DNA from 2 places in the Fictibacillus sp. 5RED26 genome. Region 2 is predicted to be linked to the other one. Evidence: a T-box and tRNA genes for the amino acid it is inferred to sense, from the RefSeq annotation. Region 2 holds a T-box; the other holds one or more tRNA genes.
The links. The T-box of region 2 lies ahead of trpS (tryptophan--tRNA ligase). A T-box ahead of a tRNA ligase gene usually reads a tRNA of that ligase, here a tRNA-Trp.

Region 1: it has a tRNA-Trp gene. The T-box ahead of trpS (tryptophan--tRNA ligase) is inferred to sense a tRNA for this amino acid. The anticodon was not compared.

The regions. Positions count from the first base shown of each region.
Region 1 covers NZ_JACZDU010000001.1:187-7,484, forward strand. Annotated here, with positions in the region: tRNA gene IHV10_RS00010 (tRNA-Asn) at 1-74, shown strand, start outside; tRNA gene IHV10_RS00015 (tRNA-Ser) at 79-170, shown strand; tRNA gene IHV10_RS00020 (tRNA-Glu) at 198-272, shown strand; tRNA gene IHV10_RS00025 (tRNA-Val) at 297-372, shown strand; tRNA gene IHV10_RS00030 (tRNA-Met) at 401-477, shown strand; tRNA gene IHV10_RS00035 (tRNA-Asp) at 568-643, shown strand; tRNA gene IHV10_RS00040 (tRNA-Phe) at 688-763, shown strand; tRNA gene IHV10_RS00045 (tRNA-Thr) at 773-848, shown strand; tRNA gene IHV10_RS00050 (tRNA-Tyr) at 931-1,015, shown strand; tRNA gene IHV10_RS00055 (tRNA-Trp) at 1,033-1,106, shown strand; tRNA gene IHV10_RS00060 (tRNA-His) at 1,121-1,196, shown strand; tRNA gene IHV10_RS00065 (tRNA-Gln) at 1,206-1,280, shown strand; tRNA gene IHV10_RS00070 (tRNA-Gly) at 1,340-1,414, shown strand; tRNA gene IHV10_RS00075 (tRNA-Cys) at 1,427-1,501, shown strand; tRNA gene IHV10_RS00080 (tRNA-Leu) at 1,528-1,612, shown strand; gene IHV10_RS00085 (ATP-dependent helicase) at 1,737-3,923, shown strand; gene IHV10_RS00090 (YhgE/Pip family protein) at 4,114-6,570, shown strand; gene IHV10_RS00095 (coiled-coil domain-containing protein) at 7,004-7,298, shown strand, end outside.
Region 2 covers NZ_JACZDU010000001.1:865,002-872,299, reverse strand. Annotated here, with positions in the region: gene IHV10_RS04585 (peptide ABC transporter substrate-binding protein) at 75-1,757, opposite strand; gene IHV10_RS04580 (DUF3899 domain-containing protein) at 2,189-2,560, shown strand; T-box leader at 2,587-2,837, shown strand; gene trpS (tryptophan--tRNA ligase) at 2,896-3,885, shown strand; gene IHV10_RS04570 (YjbA family protein) at 3,989-4,735, opposite strand; gene fabF (beta-ketoacyl-ACP synthase II) at 4,873-6,111, opposite strand; gene IHV10_RS04560 (beta-ketoacyl-ACP synthase III) at 6,156-7,088, opposite strand.

The sequences.
Region 1 (7,298 bases), 860 kb from region 2:
CCACAGTAGCTCAGTGGTAGAGCTATCGGCTGTTAACCGATCGGTCGTAGGTTCGAGTCCTACCTGTGGAGCCATATTGGAGAGCTGTCCGAGAGGTCGAAGGAGCACGATTGGAAATCGTGTATACGGTCAACCCCGTATCAAGGGTTCGAATCCCTTGCTCTCCGCCAGATACATACTCTCTAGCTCAAAAATCTGGCCCGTTGGTCAAGCGGTTAAGACACCGCCCTTTCACGGCGGTAACACGGGTTCGAATCCCGTACGGGTCACCACTTATACATAACGATTTTAAATATGGAGGATTAGCTCAGCTGGGAGAGCACCTGCCTTACAAGCAGGGGGTCGGCGGTTCGAACCCGTCATCCTCCACCATAAACTTTTATATCATATTTAATATCATCGCGGGGTGGAGCAGTCTGGTAGCTCGTCGGGCTCATAACCCGAAGGTCGCAGGTTCAAATCCTGTCCCCGCAACCAATTTTATTTCATGATCAAAGTCGAGATTACTTCTTGACCATGAAATATCAGTAGCGCCCATAAGGTGCAACCAATTTTATTTCATGTAATGGACTCGTGGTGTAGTGGTTAACATGCCTGCCTGTCACGCAGGAGATCGCCGGTTCGACCCCGGTCGGGTCCGCCATTTTTATTTAAACGGTGGCTTTACAACACCAAGAATTTTTTCTTGGCTCGATAGCTCAGTCGGTAGAGCAGAGGACTGAAAATCCTCGTGTCGGCGGTTCGATTCCGTCTCGAGCCACCATTTTTTTTTGCCGGTTTAGCTCAATTGGTAGAGCAACTGACTTGTAATCAGTAGGTTGGGGGTTCAAGTCCTCTAGCCGGCACCAGTTTTTTCTTCCTGAATTGGAACAAAAAACTTATTGAAAAACAGGGTGATTATGTTTTATAATAAAACCTGTCTTCATTCGTGGAGGGGTAGCGAAGTGGCTAAACGCGGCGGACTGTAAATCCGCTCCCTCCGGGTTCGGCGGTTCGAATCCGTCCCCCTCCACCATCTTTTATTCCTTATATAGGGGCATAGTTTAAAGGTAGAACGAAGGTCTCCAAAACCTTTGGTGTGGGTTCGATTCCTACTGCCCCTGCCAATTTTAATACTGTGGCGGTCGTGGCGAAGTGGTTAACGCATCGGATTGTGGTTCCGACATTCGGGGGTTCGATTCCCCTCGTCCGCCCCATTTAAATTTTGGGCTATAGCCAAGCGGTAAGGCATCGCACTTTGACTGCGACATGCGTTGGTTCGAATCCAGCTAGCCCAGCCATTTTTATTTTTATAACATAAGATGATTTTAACAACATATTATAAGTTAATTAAATGTTTGCGGAAGTAGTTCAGTGGTAGAATACAACCTTGCCAAGGTTGGGGTCGCGGGTTCGAATCCCGTCTTCCGCTCCATTTTTGTTTTCTGGCGGCATAGCCAAGTGGTAAGGCACGGGTCTGCAAAACCCTTATCCCCCGGTTCGAATCCGGGTGCCGCCTCCATAATTCCAATTCAAAAAGATTCAAATGCCGGTGTGGCGGAATTGGCAGACGCGCACGACTCAAAATCGTGTTCCTTCTGGAGTGTCGGTTCGACCCCGACCACCGGTACCATTTTACTTAACTTAACATTTAAACTTAAGACTTCTCACCTTTGTGGGGAGTTTTTTTATTTGCTTTTAAACTTTATACTTCAATTAACGATGAATATATTCAAGTTACGAAAGGGTACTGATCAATGAGAGATTTCTTCAATAAAATGAAAAATGATCAAGGCATTATTTTAAATGATGTTCAAAAGAATGCTGTTATGAAGACAGAAGGACCCCTTCTATTACTTGCTTCACCTGGTTCTGGAAAAACAACCACAGTCATTATGAGAATCGGTTATTTAATTATGGAAAAAGGAATTCATCCTTCTCGTATAAAGGCTGTTACGTTCAGTAAGGCGTCAGCCAATGATATGAAAGAGCGTTTCGCAAAATTTTATCCTGATCTTCCTTCTGTGGACTTTTCGACCATTCATAGCTTTGCTTTTGAGGTAGTCAGGAATCATTATAGAAAGTTGGGTATCCCTTTTACAATTATAGAGGGTGATCACGATTCAGATGAAAAAGCAGGATCGGGAGGAAACTTTCAATACAACAAAAAACTTATGCTGAGGCATTTATTTAAGTCTGTTGTAGGGGAGAACATAACCGAGGATCAAATGGATGACCTGACTACCTATATCAGTTACATTAAAAATAAGGTGATACCTATCGAACGGTGGTCAGAGGTTTCTTGTGATGTATCGCAGGCTGAAGAGATATTTAAACAATATGAAGAACTCAAGCGTTCTGATCCGCATCATGTATTGTTAGACTTTGATGATATGCTCACGATGAGTAACGACATATTAGAAAAGGATAAGAAGTTGCTAAGTCACTATCAAAACCGATATGACTATTTCTTAACGGATGAAAGTCAGGATACGTCGCTTGTGCAGCATTCCATTATAGAAAAAATGGTTTCTACTCATAGAAATTTATGTGTTGTGGCCGATGATGACCAATCCATCTATAGCTGGAGAGGTGCTGAGCCTTCCTATTTACTTAAATTTAAGGAAAAGTACAGTGATGCTTCTATTTTGTTTATGGAGCAGAACTATCGCTCATCTGAGGATATCGTTAACGTTGCTAATTCGTTCATTAAAAGAAATAAAAATAGATATGAAAAAAATATGTTCACTCAAAATCCTTCGCAGCAACCGATTGAAGTGAAACATCTCGTGAATTTTAAGGAACAATCAAAATACTTGGTCCAGGAACTTAATGACGATGTTCATCTAAAAGAAATCGCCATCTTATATCGAAATAATTCGTCATCCATTGGTTTGATGAATGATTTTGATCGTGCAGGAATTCCTTTTTATATGAAAGATGCCGATAATCGTTTCTTTTCACATTGGGTGGTTCAAGATATATTGAATTTTATGCGTATGGCCTTTACCGATAAGCGGCCAGACATTTTAGAAAAAATTCATTTGAAGTTTAATGGTTATATAACCAAGCAACAGATGCTAGCTTTAAAGCAATTGAACAATAACGATTCTGTATTTGATAATCTGCTAAATCATGTGAAATTGCAGGAGTATCAAGTTAAACTTCTGAAGACAAGTAAAGAAACGTTTAAAGAAATGAAAGATATGAAGCCTCTTGGAGCTATACGGGTGATCAGAGATGGTTTAGGTTACGATAAGGCAATTGAAAAGATCAGTAAGAGCCTTGGCTTTCGAATGGATTATTTAGTGGGCATCTTAAACACACTAGAAGAAATTGCAACAGATCTTGAGAGCCTTCAGGATTTTGCTGAACGCTTAAAACACCTCGAAGTTGTTTTGAAGACAGCAAAAAAGAAGAAGGGACATGAAGCCATAACACTTTCTACTTTTCATAGTGCTAAAGGGCTCGAATTTGAGAAAGTGTATATGATTGATGTAGTGGATGGAATCATACCATCTAAAGAAGATCGCACGGACCATCTATTGTTAGAAGAAGCAGCTCGGTTATTTTACGTAGGGATGACTCGTGCCAAGAAACAATTAACCTTAGTTACGTATCCATATCGAGATGGGAAAAAAGTTGAAGAGTCTGTGTTTGTTACGGATGTAAAAAACATATTAGATCCGACAAGATTGATGAAATCTGAACCCATAAAAAAGCAAGTGAAAAAGATAAATGGAGTTCCTTACAATCCGAATAGTATTAAAAAGAAGGAAGAATTACAAGTTGGTCTCACCATTACTCACCGTGTATTTGGACCTGGAGAAATAACTGAGCTCAGTGAAGAATTCGTGACGTTAACCTTTCAATCCAAAGAAAAGAAATTATCAATCAGCGCCTGTTTAGATATGGGACTATTAGAGCCGTTGATTCACACTTAATATACATTTTTTTATCTAATCTTACATTATAACAGGACTTACTACCTTATTATTATTTAATATTTTACAATTTTCTGATAAATAAGAAGGATTTATTCTTGTCTCTTTCGAATAATACATTCTAGTAGAAGTGAATACCTGTTCATTTTTACAGAATGTATTTATTTTTGGGGAGAACGGGGGTAAAGGGATGAACGCTTTTCGTTTGTTTATGGCAGAAATGGCGAAGTTGGCAGGTAAAAAGGGTCTGCTGATCTCAGTCATTGCCGCGTTGCTTGTACCGGTCGTCTATGGTGGTATACTTCTATCACCAAAATGGGGACCGTATGACAACTTGTCGAACTTGCCTGTTGCGGTAGTCAACAAGGACAAGGGTGCATTATCGGACGATGAACCGATCAATGTAGGGAAGGATCTAGTAGCAGACTTAAAGAAAGGAAAAGATCTCGGGTGGGAATTTGTAAGTGCTGAGGAGGCTAAAGAAGGCCTTGATAGTCTGGAATATTATATGGTTATCGAGATTCCTGAGGATTTCTCACAAAGAGTAACAACCGTTTTAAGCGATAATCCAGAAAAGCTTCAACTTACGTATATCCAAAACGAAGGGTTAAACTTCATGGCAGCACAAGTGACAAGAAGTGCTACTGAAAAGCTAAGAGAAAAACTAGGGGATAAAATTACAGAGAAGTATGCGAACAATATGTTTGCCAGTCTCGGTGATGTATCTGAAGGATTTCAATCAGCTGCAGATGGATCTGCAAAATTAAATACAGGGATGACAGATCTTCGTGATGGAACAAACACACTTTTGCAATCGCTTACAAATAAAGCTGCTGACATTTCAAAGCTAGCAAGTGGAGCAAAAGAACTTCAAAATGGTGTCGGACAAATGGCAAGTTCTCTTTCAGCGAAACAGCCGGATATTAGTAAACTAGCTAACGGTTCATCGCAACTAAGTGCTGGTACGAAAGAACTGCTTTCGTCCCTTCAATCTAAGTCGGGTGATATTTCGAAGCTCGCGGCAGGTTCAGCTGCAGCAAATGAAGGAACAGGACTTTTATTACAAAATTTAAAAGATAAACAATCAGGAGTTGAAGACTTAGCGGCAGGTGCGCGACAACTTGGAGACAGCATACCGCAACTAAAAGCAGGAACCACTGGAATCTTAACAGGGCTAAAAGGTGTTCAAACAGCGATAAAGAATGAAATCGCTCCCGGAACACAACAGATCTCACAAGGTGTGGCTCAAGTGGCAGATGAATCTGCAAAGCTAGGTGCGGGGCTGCAAGGATTATCAAGTGATCTAAAGGCATACTTAGAGCAACACCCTGAACTTGCAAATGATTCAGCTTTCATGACGATCTATGGTAAGAGCCAGGCTATTACGGCAGCTGCCACTGATCCTGCAAAAGCACAAAAACTCCAGGTGCTAAGTCAAGGAGCTGCAAAAATAGCAGGAGCCTTCACGACAAATGCTGAACCTAATCCAATGTCTGTGGCTGATGGGGTAAATCAGCTAGTGGCCGGCCAAACGTCAGTGGATAACGGGGTTGTGACATTAAGTCAAAAGGTGCCTCTGCTTCAACAAGGGACAGCGTCTATCGAGAGTGGCTGGAACACGATGGTAGGTAAGGTAGGAGAGCTGCACGCAGGAACTTCGCAGATTGCAGCAGGAAACCAATCGGTCAACACAGGTTGGACATCTCTTACGAATGGAGCATCACAGCTTAATGATGGTGCAACTCAAGTATCCGCTGGTAACTCTTCTGTTGAAAAAGGTTGGCGTGATCTGACATCCGGTGCAACAAAGATTAACGCTGGTATGTCACAAGTTAGTGATGGAAATGCAACAGTTGAAAAAGGCTGGGGCGACTTAACGGAAGGTGTTACAAAATTAAATGATGGTGCAGGGAAATTAAATGATGGAAGTAACGAGCTATCATCTGGCCTTAAGGATGGTGCCGAAAAAACAGGAGCGATTAAAGCGGCAAATGATAAGAACTTGAGCATGTTTTCTTCTCCTGTTGAATTGAAGAGTGAAACGGTTAATAAATATCCACTCTATCGTGATTCAACAGCTCCTTATGTTCTTTCATTAGCGTTGTTTGTGGGCATCTTAATCATGTCTATGTTCATCAACTTTAAGAAGCCTGAAGGAATTTCAGCATTCTCTTGGTTTGGTGCTAAATTAATGAACCTAGGTGCAATTGCTGTTGTACAGGCATTACTTCTTTCGACAGTCGTTTTACTTGTCTTAAATGTGAAGACTGGAAACCCACTGGGCTTTATAACTTTTGCGGTTTTTGTAAGTTTAGTATTCACAGGAATTGTCTTATTGTTTGCGTCGTTAGGAAACATCGGACGTTTTATTGCGTTCGCTTTAGTGATCTTACAGCTTTCAACGACGGGTGCTAACTTGCCGATCGATATGCTGCCAGAGAACCTGCGTGCATTAAGTGAATTCTTGCCGTTCACGTATTCAATAGCAGGGTTTAAAGCATTGATCTCATTAGATAGCACAAGTTCTGCTTTTTCAAATGTGGGTGTGTTGTTCATCTATCTATTAAGTTTTAGTTTATTGTCGATCGCAGTCTATATGTTTTCAAAAACAAAAAACCAACCGAAAAATCTAGATTTAGCTGGCTGATAATCATTTCATAGTGTAATAAAAAGTTCCTGGCACGCTTTGCCGGGAACTTTTTTTTGAATCTTCTTCTTGTACACTGAATATGTAGGTGTAAAGGAGGTTATTTCTCTGATGTATAGAGACCGGCGTGCCACAGTCTGCCTGATTTTAATTACCGTCTCCTTCGTTTCAATCCTCTTTATTACGGCTGATATTTTTCACTACATGCATATGATTAATGGGCTGATGATTAGGCTTTTTGAATCTTTTCGCTTGTTAGTGGTCATGATTATCCTTTTTGTATTTTCTATACTTGTATTATTTCGATATTTATAGATAGGATAATATTCCCCTTTTTTAAGGGGTTTTTATTTTTATGAAAAAGCATATTGTTTTTTTAAGAAAATAAAATAGTTCCAAAGCCATACATATCTCATCAAAAGGGGGAGATTTTATGAAGTGGGAATTATCGATGCTTAAGAAGAAGTGGGTCTACTTTAGCTTAATGGCGCTGGTTTTAGTAGCAATTACCGCTTTTTCATCGCACGCAATAGGTTACAACAAAGCTTCTGTTCTTCTCAAAGATAAAAAAGTTGTAGCAGGTGAAATTGATGGTGAGATCAAAGAATGGAAGAAAGAGTTAGAAAGTATAGAAGAAAACGTTGAAGCGATGGAAGAAGAGGAAAGCAGTAAACAAGCTGATTTGGAGGGGCTTCAAATACGGTTTGATGAAGTTACTGAGATGGTAG
Region 2 (7,298 bases):
AAAAGAGAGTACATGTCAGGAACACATGTACTCTCCTGAGAAAAACTATTTACTATTTTTCAATAGCACAATTATTACTGTTTACCATCGATATAGATCCACTTGTAAGAAACATCTGCACCAAATAAGTGGTTAACTACACCTTTTACATAAGGTTTACGAAGTCCAGTTACACCTCTTTGGTAAATTGGAGAGATTGCTTGATCTTCAAAAAGTACTTTTTCTGCTTCAAGCATCATATCCCAACGCTTGTTAACGTCAGTTTCTTTCTTCGCGTTATTAACTAGCTCGTCATACTTAGGGTTAGAATATTCCATTTGGTTATGAGCTCCACCAGTTACGAACATGTCGATGAATGTCATTGGATCTTGATAGTCAGGACCCCAACCAGCATAAGAAATGTCATACTCACCTTTAGACTCTAGCTCAAGTTTTTGCTTGAACGGTTGAGCTTTAATAGAAACTTTCAAACCAGGTAGGTTCTTTTCTAATTGGTTCTTAATGTATTCTCCGTCTTTCTTAGCACCATCAGAATCGTAGTTCAAGAACTCAATAGCAACTTCTTTCTTACCAATTTCTTTAAGTCCTTTTTCCCAAAGCTTTTTCGCTTCTTCAGGATCAAATTTACCAAAGTCTCCGTTCGTTTTACGGAAATCTTCGTTACCTTCAGGGCTGAACGTGAACTCACCAGGTACTAAGTAGTAAGCTGGAGTAGATCCGTTGTTAAGTAATACATCAACTAGGGCTTTTTTATCGTAAGCCATATCAATTGCCTTACGGATATTTACGTTTTTAAGTTCTTCTCTTTTTTGGTTGATACGTAGGAAGAACACAGTTGCTTCTCCACGAGTGTAAAGATCTTCGTTACCTTGGAACTGATCAACAAACTCAGAGTTTAATCCAACCGTATCGACTTGACCTGTTTCATATAAGTTAACACCTGTAGCTACGTCTTTAACGATTTTTACGTTAACTTCGTCAAGCTTCACAGTGTCTTTGTCCCAATATTGATCGTTCTTCTTCATTTGCCATCCTTCGTTATGCTTCCACTCAGAAAGAACGAAAGGACCATTGTAGATCATTGTGTTAGCTTCAAGGGAGAACTTATCACCTTGAGATTTAACATATTCTTCTTTTTGCGGGTAGAACGTTGCAAATCCAGTTAGTCCTAGGAAATAAGGAGCTGGAGCTTCAAGAGTTACTTCAAGAGTCGTTTCATCAACTGCTTTAACACCTAACTCTTCTACTTTACCGTATAATGGGTCACCATCAGTTTGGATCGCGTTTGCGTTCTTAACAGGTCCCATGATGTAAGCATACTCAGAAAGAGTATCTGGGTGTAATGCTTTTTGCCAAGCGTAAACGAAATCTTTCGCTACTACTTGAGAACCATCGCTCCATTTAGCGTCTGGATTTAATTTGAACGTGTAAACTGTGCCATCTTCGTTTACTTCGTGGCTTTCAGCAACACCTTCAGTTGGTTGATTGTCTTTATCAAGACGATATAATCCTTCGAACACGTTGTTCATTACTTCAAATGAAACTGCATCTGTCGCTTGTGAAGAATCCATTGATGGAATCTCCGTTGAATCAACAAGATTAAGTACTTGTGGCTCATTTGGCTTTTCAGTTGCTTTCTCGCCTTCGCCGCCTTTAGAATCGCTTGCCTTGTCTTTGTCTCCGCCACTACATGCAGCTAAGAACATGCTTAGTACAAGTACTAATGTAAGAAGCAATGACCATTTTGACTTCTTCATGAGTCGACCTCCCCTTTTTATCCTGTTAAATTGTTAGCAGATAAAAGCATCAAGAATTATCAGACATTTTCATCTACAAGTTCGATTATACAAGTTTTCAAACAATTGTGCATTTATTTTTTTTAAGAGTTTTACAAAAAGCCTATTATATTTACTTTTCCTTAACAAAAAATAGGTATATTTACCTATTACTGAACAGGGTTTATTTTCTGATAATTCTACAAATTTTACCAAAATTATGTGTAAACTAGCATGAATATTACATTCTCGATTTTTTGTGAGGATAAGACATGCTTCACTTTGTAAGATAATTCGTCATTTTTATATTTCATTTGTTACAATAGGAGTAAAGTCTGACGGTATAATTCAAAAAATATGTTACATTTCTTTATGTTTATGGTGTAATTATTACTAGATGGAGGCTTCATAAGATGAACTTACTTTTTAAGAGAATCCTGATTATATCAGCGTTCCCTATTGTGATAGCATTTGGTGTTAGTTTGATATCTTCCGGACCTTTTACCCTTGAAAAATATATAAATACTTTATTTTATTTTTCATTGTCGATTGCGCTTATTGGCATTGCTTTATACGTAGCAAAAGGGGGATTCTTTGATTTTATAACGTACAGCTTTAAAAAAGTAGCTCGATCATTATCAAGACATCCAGAGATCGATGATGTGGTTTCATTTAAGACAAACTTTCAAGTATCAGAACGAATAAATGTCTCATATATGAAGTCGTTTTTATTCAGTGGCCTTCTTTTATCTTTCATCACGATTGCCGTTGCATATCTTCTATAATTTGTGTATACTACAAAAAATAAATGTTATATGCGATGAGAAAGAAGAGTACATGATGTGAAGCTCTCAGAGAGCCTGTGGTTGGTGAGAACAGGTAGTGAATCATGATGGAATGGGCTTTTGAGCATTCTGACCGAACCTTACTAGTAGGCTCAGGCGTGTAGATGTCCGCACGATATAATGGACAGCGTATCGGTACTTTACCTGTACGTGTCAAAGTGATTTTCGGTATGTATGAAAATTATAAGGGTGGCACCGCGGTCCATTCGTCCCTTGCATGAGGCGACGAGTGGGCCTTTTTATATTGATTTTTAAAAACAAAGGAGAGATGAATCATGTCTGTAATCTTCTCAGGCATTCAGCCGAGCGGAAATTTAACGATCGGTAACTACATTGGAGCGATGAGGCATTTTGTTGAACTTCAAAATGAACACGAATGTTATTTCTGCGTTGTTAATCAGCACGCCATTACGGTGGCACAAGATCCTGTTGAATTGAAAAAAAACAGCAGAAATTTAGCTGCTTTGTATTTAGCAGCAGGTATCAATCCTGAAAAATCGACAATATTCATTCAATCTGAAGTTCCAGCTCATACGAAGATGGGATGGATGATGCAATGTGTTACGTATATTGGTGAATTAGAGCGCATGACACAGTTCAAAGATAAATCAACTGGAAAAGAAGCTGTATCTGCTGGGTTACTAACCTATCCACCTCTTATGGCAGCAGATATCCTTCTTTATAACACGAGTATCGTTCCAGTTGGAGATGATCAAAAGCAGCATCTTGAGTTAACTCGAGATATCGCTGAACGCTTTAATAAGAAGTATCGTGAAGTCTTTGTGGTTCCAGAGCCTCGTATTGCTTCGGAAGGTGCAAGAATCATGTCACTTGTGGATCCTGAGAAAAAGATGAGCAAGTCTGATCCTAATCAAAATTCATTTATCTCTATGCTTGATGACGAATCTGTAATCTTAAAGAAGATTAAGCGTGCTACTACTGACTCAGAAGGTGTAGTTGCTTATGACAAAGAAAATAAGCCAGGCATTTCAAACCTATTAACGATCTATTCACAGTTATCAGGAGAAAGCATCAAATCGCTCGTAGAAAAGTATGAGGGCAAAGGGTATGGTGACTTTAAACAAGGTGTGGCAGAAGCTGTCATTCATGCTCTTAAACCTATCCAGGACCGTTATAAAGAATATTTAGCATCAACTGAGTTAGATGACATTCTTGATTCTGGTGCAGAAAAAGCAAATCGTGTGGCGAATAAAACGTTGAACAAAGCGGAGCGAGCAATGGGATTAGCTCGTAAACGTGTTTAATTTTATCGATTTTTCGAACTCTATAAAAAATTGAACACACAAAAAAACCAGCAGAACTGATTCTTTGATCAACTGCTGGTTTTTCTTATTTTAGAAACGATACCTAGTTCACTTGTGTACCGTTCTCAAGCTCCCAGATCTTTTCAAAATACGGTTGTCCTTTTACTAGCCTCTCACACATATCCACATGTTGTTTGGACCATCCGCTTTTTAATTCACAGTATAACGCATCCCATGCTTCGTCAAAATCCATCCGCTGAATTCTTCCATATTGCTCTGGCATCCACTCTGTACACCAATATCTCATCTCAGCAACATTTTTTGTTGAATGAAGCTGATCTAAAGCCATGAATAAGAGTTGCTTCAACTGTCTCTCTTTGCGAGTTAACCCTCGCATGCTGTCTGGATTCGGAGATAGGATGTGATATTCCTTACTTAACTGCTTTTCACTGAACGTATAGACGTTTGTCTCCGTCTGCTCTGCCATCTCAAATACTAGCTGTTCTTGTCTTGGTATGAGTCTGCTCTTACGGATTGGTATTCTATAACCCATCGTATCTATGATGAGAGATTTCTTTTCATCCGTGATGATAAAGCAATGTTCGAGTTGCACCCTTTGGTTGTTCTTTCTAACGTAAGCTTTCTGGTGCACCTCTTCAAGTAGGGAATCCGGCAGATCATTCAAATCATTCTCGATATAATGAAAGAGTGTGGATTCTATTTTAATAATGGGTACTTGATCCAATAATTCAATATAGTCGTCTTTTCTCCATTCATGAAACTCACAAACGTTATAGCCGTTCTCTTCTCCTTCAAACCAGTTGACCCAAACATCACGTAAATATAACATCTGTACCCCTCACTTCTTTGCCGATTTGTATTTAAAATCAGTATAGTCAGAGGTTGTCCTTTTTATTCTAAATAAAGGTAATTAACTCGAAGTATGCAAAACCCCGCTTTCAAAAGAAAACGGGGTTTGACAACGAATTATTCTTCTATTTTTTTAAAGACTAATGATGCATTATGTCCACCGAAACCTAGTGAGTTACTAAGAACAGCTTTCACTTCTGCCTGTCTTGCCGTATTTGGAACATAATCTAGATCGCACTCTTCATCTGGTGTTTCATAGTTAATTGTTGGAGGAAGAATACTTTCCTGAATCGCTTTTACAGAGAAGATTGCTTCAATTCCACCTGCAGCTCCTAATAAGTGGCCTGTCATTGATTTTGTAGAGCTGACCGGAATCTTATAAGCATGCTCATTAAACACAGCTTTAATGGCAGCTGTTTCAAACTTATCGTTGTAATCCGTACTTGTACCATGCGCGTTAATGTAAGAGATTTCTTCTGGAGCTAGACCGCTATCTTCAACAGCTTGTCTCATGGCACGTGCTCCGCCTTCACCGCCTGGAGCAGGTTGAGTGATATGATAAGCATCACCTGTAGCTCCGTACCCTACGATTTCTGCGTAAATTTTAGCTCCGCGTTTTTTCGCAAATTCGTATTCTTCTAGAACTAGAATCCCAGCTCCTTCACCGATGATAAATCCAGTTCTGTCTTTATCGAACGGACGGCTAGCTGTTTTTGGATCTGGATTCGTTGATAGTGCTCCTGCTTGGCAGAATCCTGCTAGTGCCATGTCTGTGATCGGTGCTTCTGTTCCACCTGTAACCATTACATCTGCATCTCCGCGCTGGATCACTTTGAATGCATCTCCGATTGAGTTTGCTCCTGATGCACAAGCCGTTACGGTACATGAGTTCATACCTTTAGCACCAATTGTAATTGAAACTTGACCAGATGCCATATCCGGAATCATCATCGGTACGAAAAATGGACTAACGCGTCTTACACCTTTCGCTTCAAATATACGGAATTGTTCTTCATGAGTATCCATTCCACCAATACCAGAACCAATCCATACTCCTACGCGAGGTGCAATTTCTTCCGTGATATCTAAATTCGCATCTTTAACAGCCATAATAGATGCTGCTACCGCAAACTGCGTAAAACGATCCATACGGCGTGCTTCTCTTTTATCCATAAAATCTTCCGGATTAAATTCTGTTGCTTCTGCAGCAACTTTAACCGGAAACTTTTCTTTATCTCTTCTTGTAAGTGGACCTACACCACTTTGACCTTCAACAATCTTTTTCCATGTTTCTTCTACGCTGTTTCCAAGAGGTGTTACGGCTCCTAGACCGGTTACGACTACTCTCTTTTTCATTGTAAAACCAACTCTCCTTTGTACACATTGTTGTAATTGATGATTTATCGTCCCCAACGAAGCGCAACAGCACCCCAGGTTAGTCCTCCACCAAATCCAACAAGTACGATTGTATGATCTTCTTTTATTCTACCATCTTTCAGGGCTTCTTTTAATGCCATTGGTATTGAAGCAGATGATGTATTACCAAACTTGTCAATCGTCATGACCATTTTTTCTTTCGGAAGCTCTAAACGTTCTCGTGAAGCTTCCATGATTCTTATATTCGCTTGATGCGGAATTAAGAAATCAACGTCTTCTTTCGTCAAACCTGCTTTATGAACGACATTTAATGAAGTCTCACCCATCTGACGCACAGCAAATTTAAAAACTTCTCTGCCGTTCATATGGATAAATTCGTCTTGGTACAAATGTTTTGCTCCTGTTCCGTCTGAACCAAGCTCAAATGAAAGGATGCCTCTACCTTCACTAACATTTGAAAGGATAGCAGCTCCAGCTCCGTCTCCGAAAAGCACAGCTGTATTACGATCTTTCCAATCTGTTATCTTAGATAGCTTTTCAGCACCAACGACTAGAACATTTTTATATGTTCCCGTTTCAATAAATTGCTTTCCTACCACCAAACCATAAATAAATCCTGCACATGCTGCACTTACATCCATACCTACGGCGTTCTTCGCACCTAGTGATTCTTGTAATTGGCATGCTACTGATGGGAATGGATTGTCTGGTGTAACGGTTGCGACCACGATTAGATCAATTTCTTCTGCAGAGATGCCAGCATCTTTTATTGCTTCTTCCGCTGCATATCTAGCCATATGAGACGTTTTTACCGATTCGTCTGCAATTCTGCGTTCTACGATCCCTGTTCGAGTTCGAATCCACTCGTCACTTGTATCAACCATCTTTTCCAGGTCGGAGTTCGCTAGAATTTTTTCAGGGATATAACTTCCCATCCCTATGATTCCTGCATTCATAACATTACCCCTTTGGCTTTAGTTTATTTTCAATGAAAATCTTTTCCATCGTTCCCGTTTAGGTGAGCAACTTGCAACTACAATTTATTACTTCCTAAAAGGAAAGAAGTAATTGTAGAATCTTTATAATCAAATATTATGACCTGGTACTAATTTTATGATATCTCTTATATTTTGTCTAGTTAAAGTTCTTTTCTTTTCACCAATATA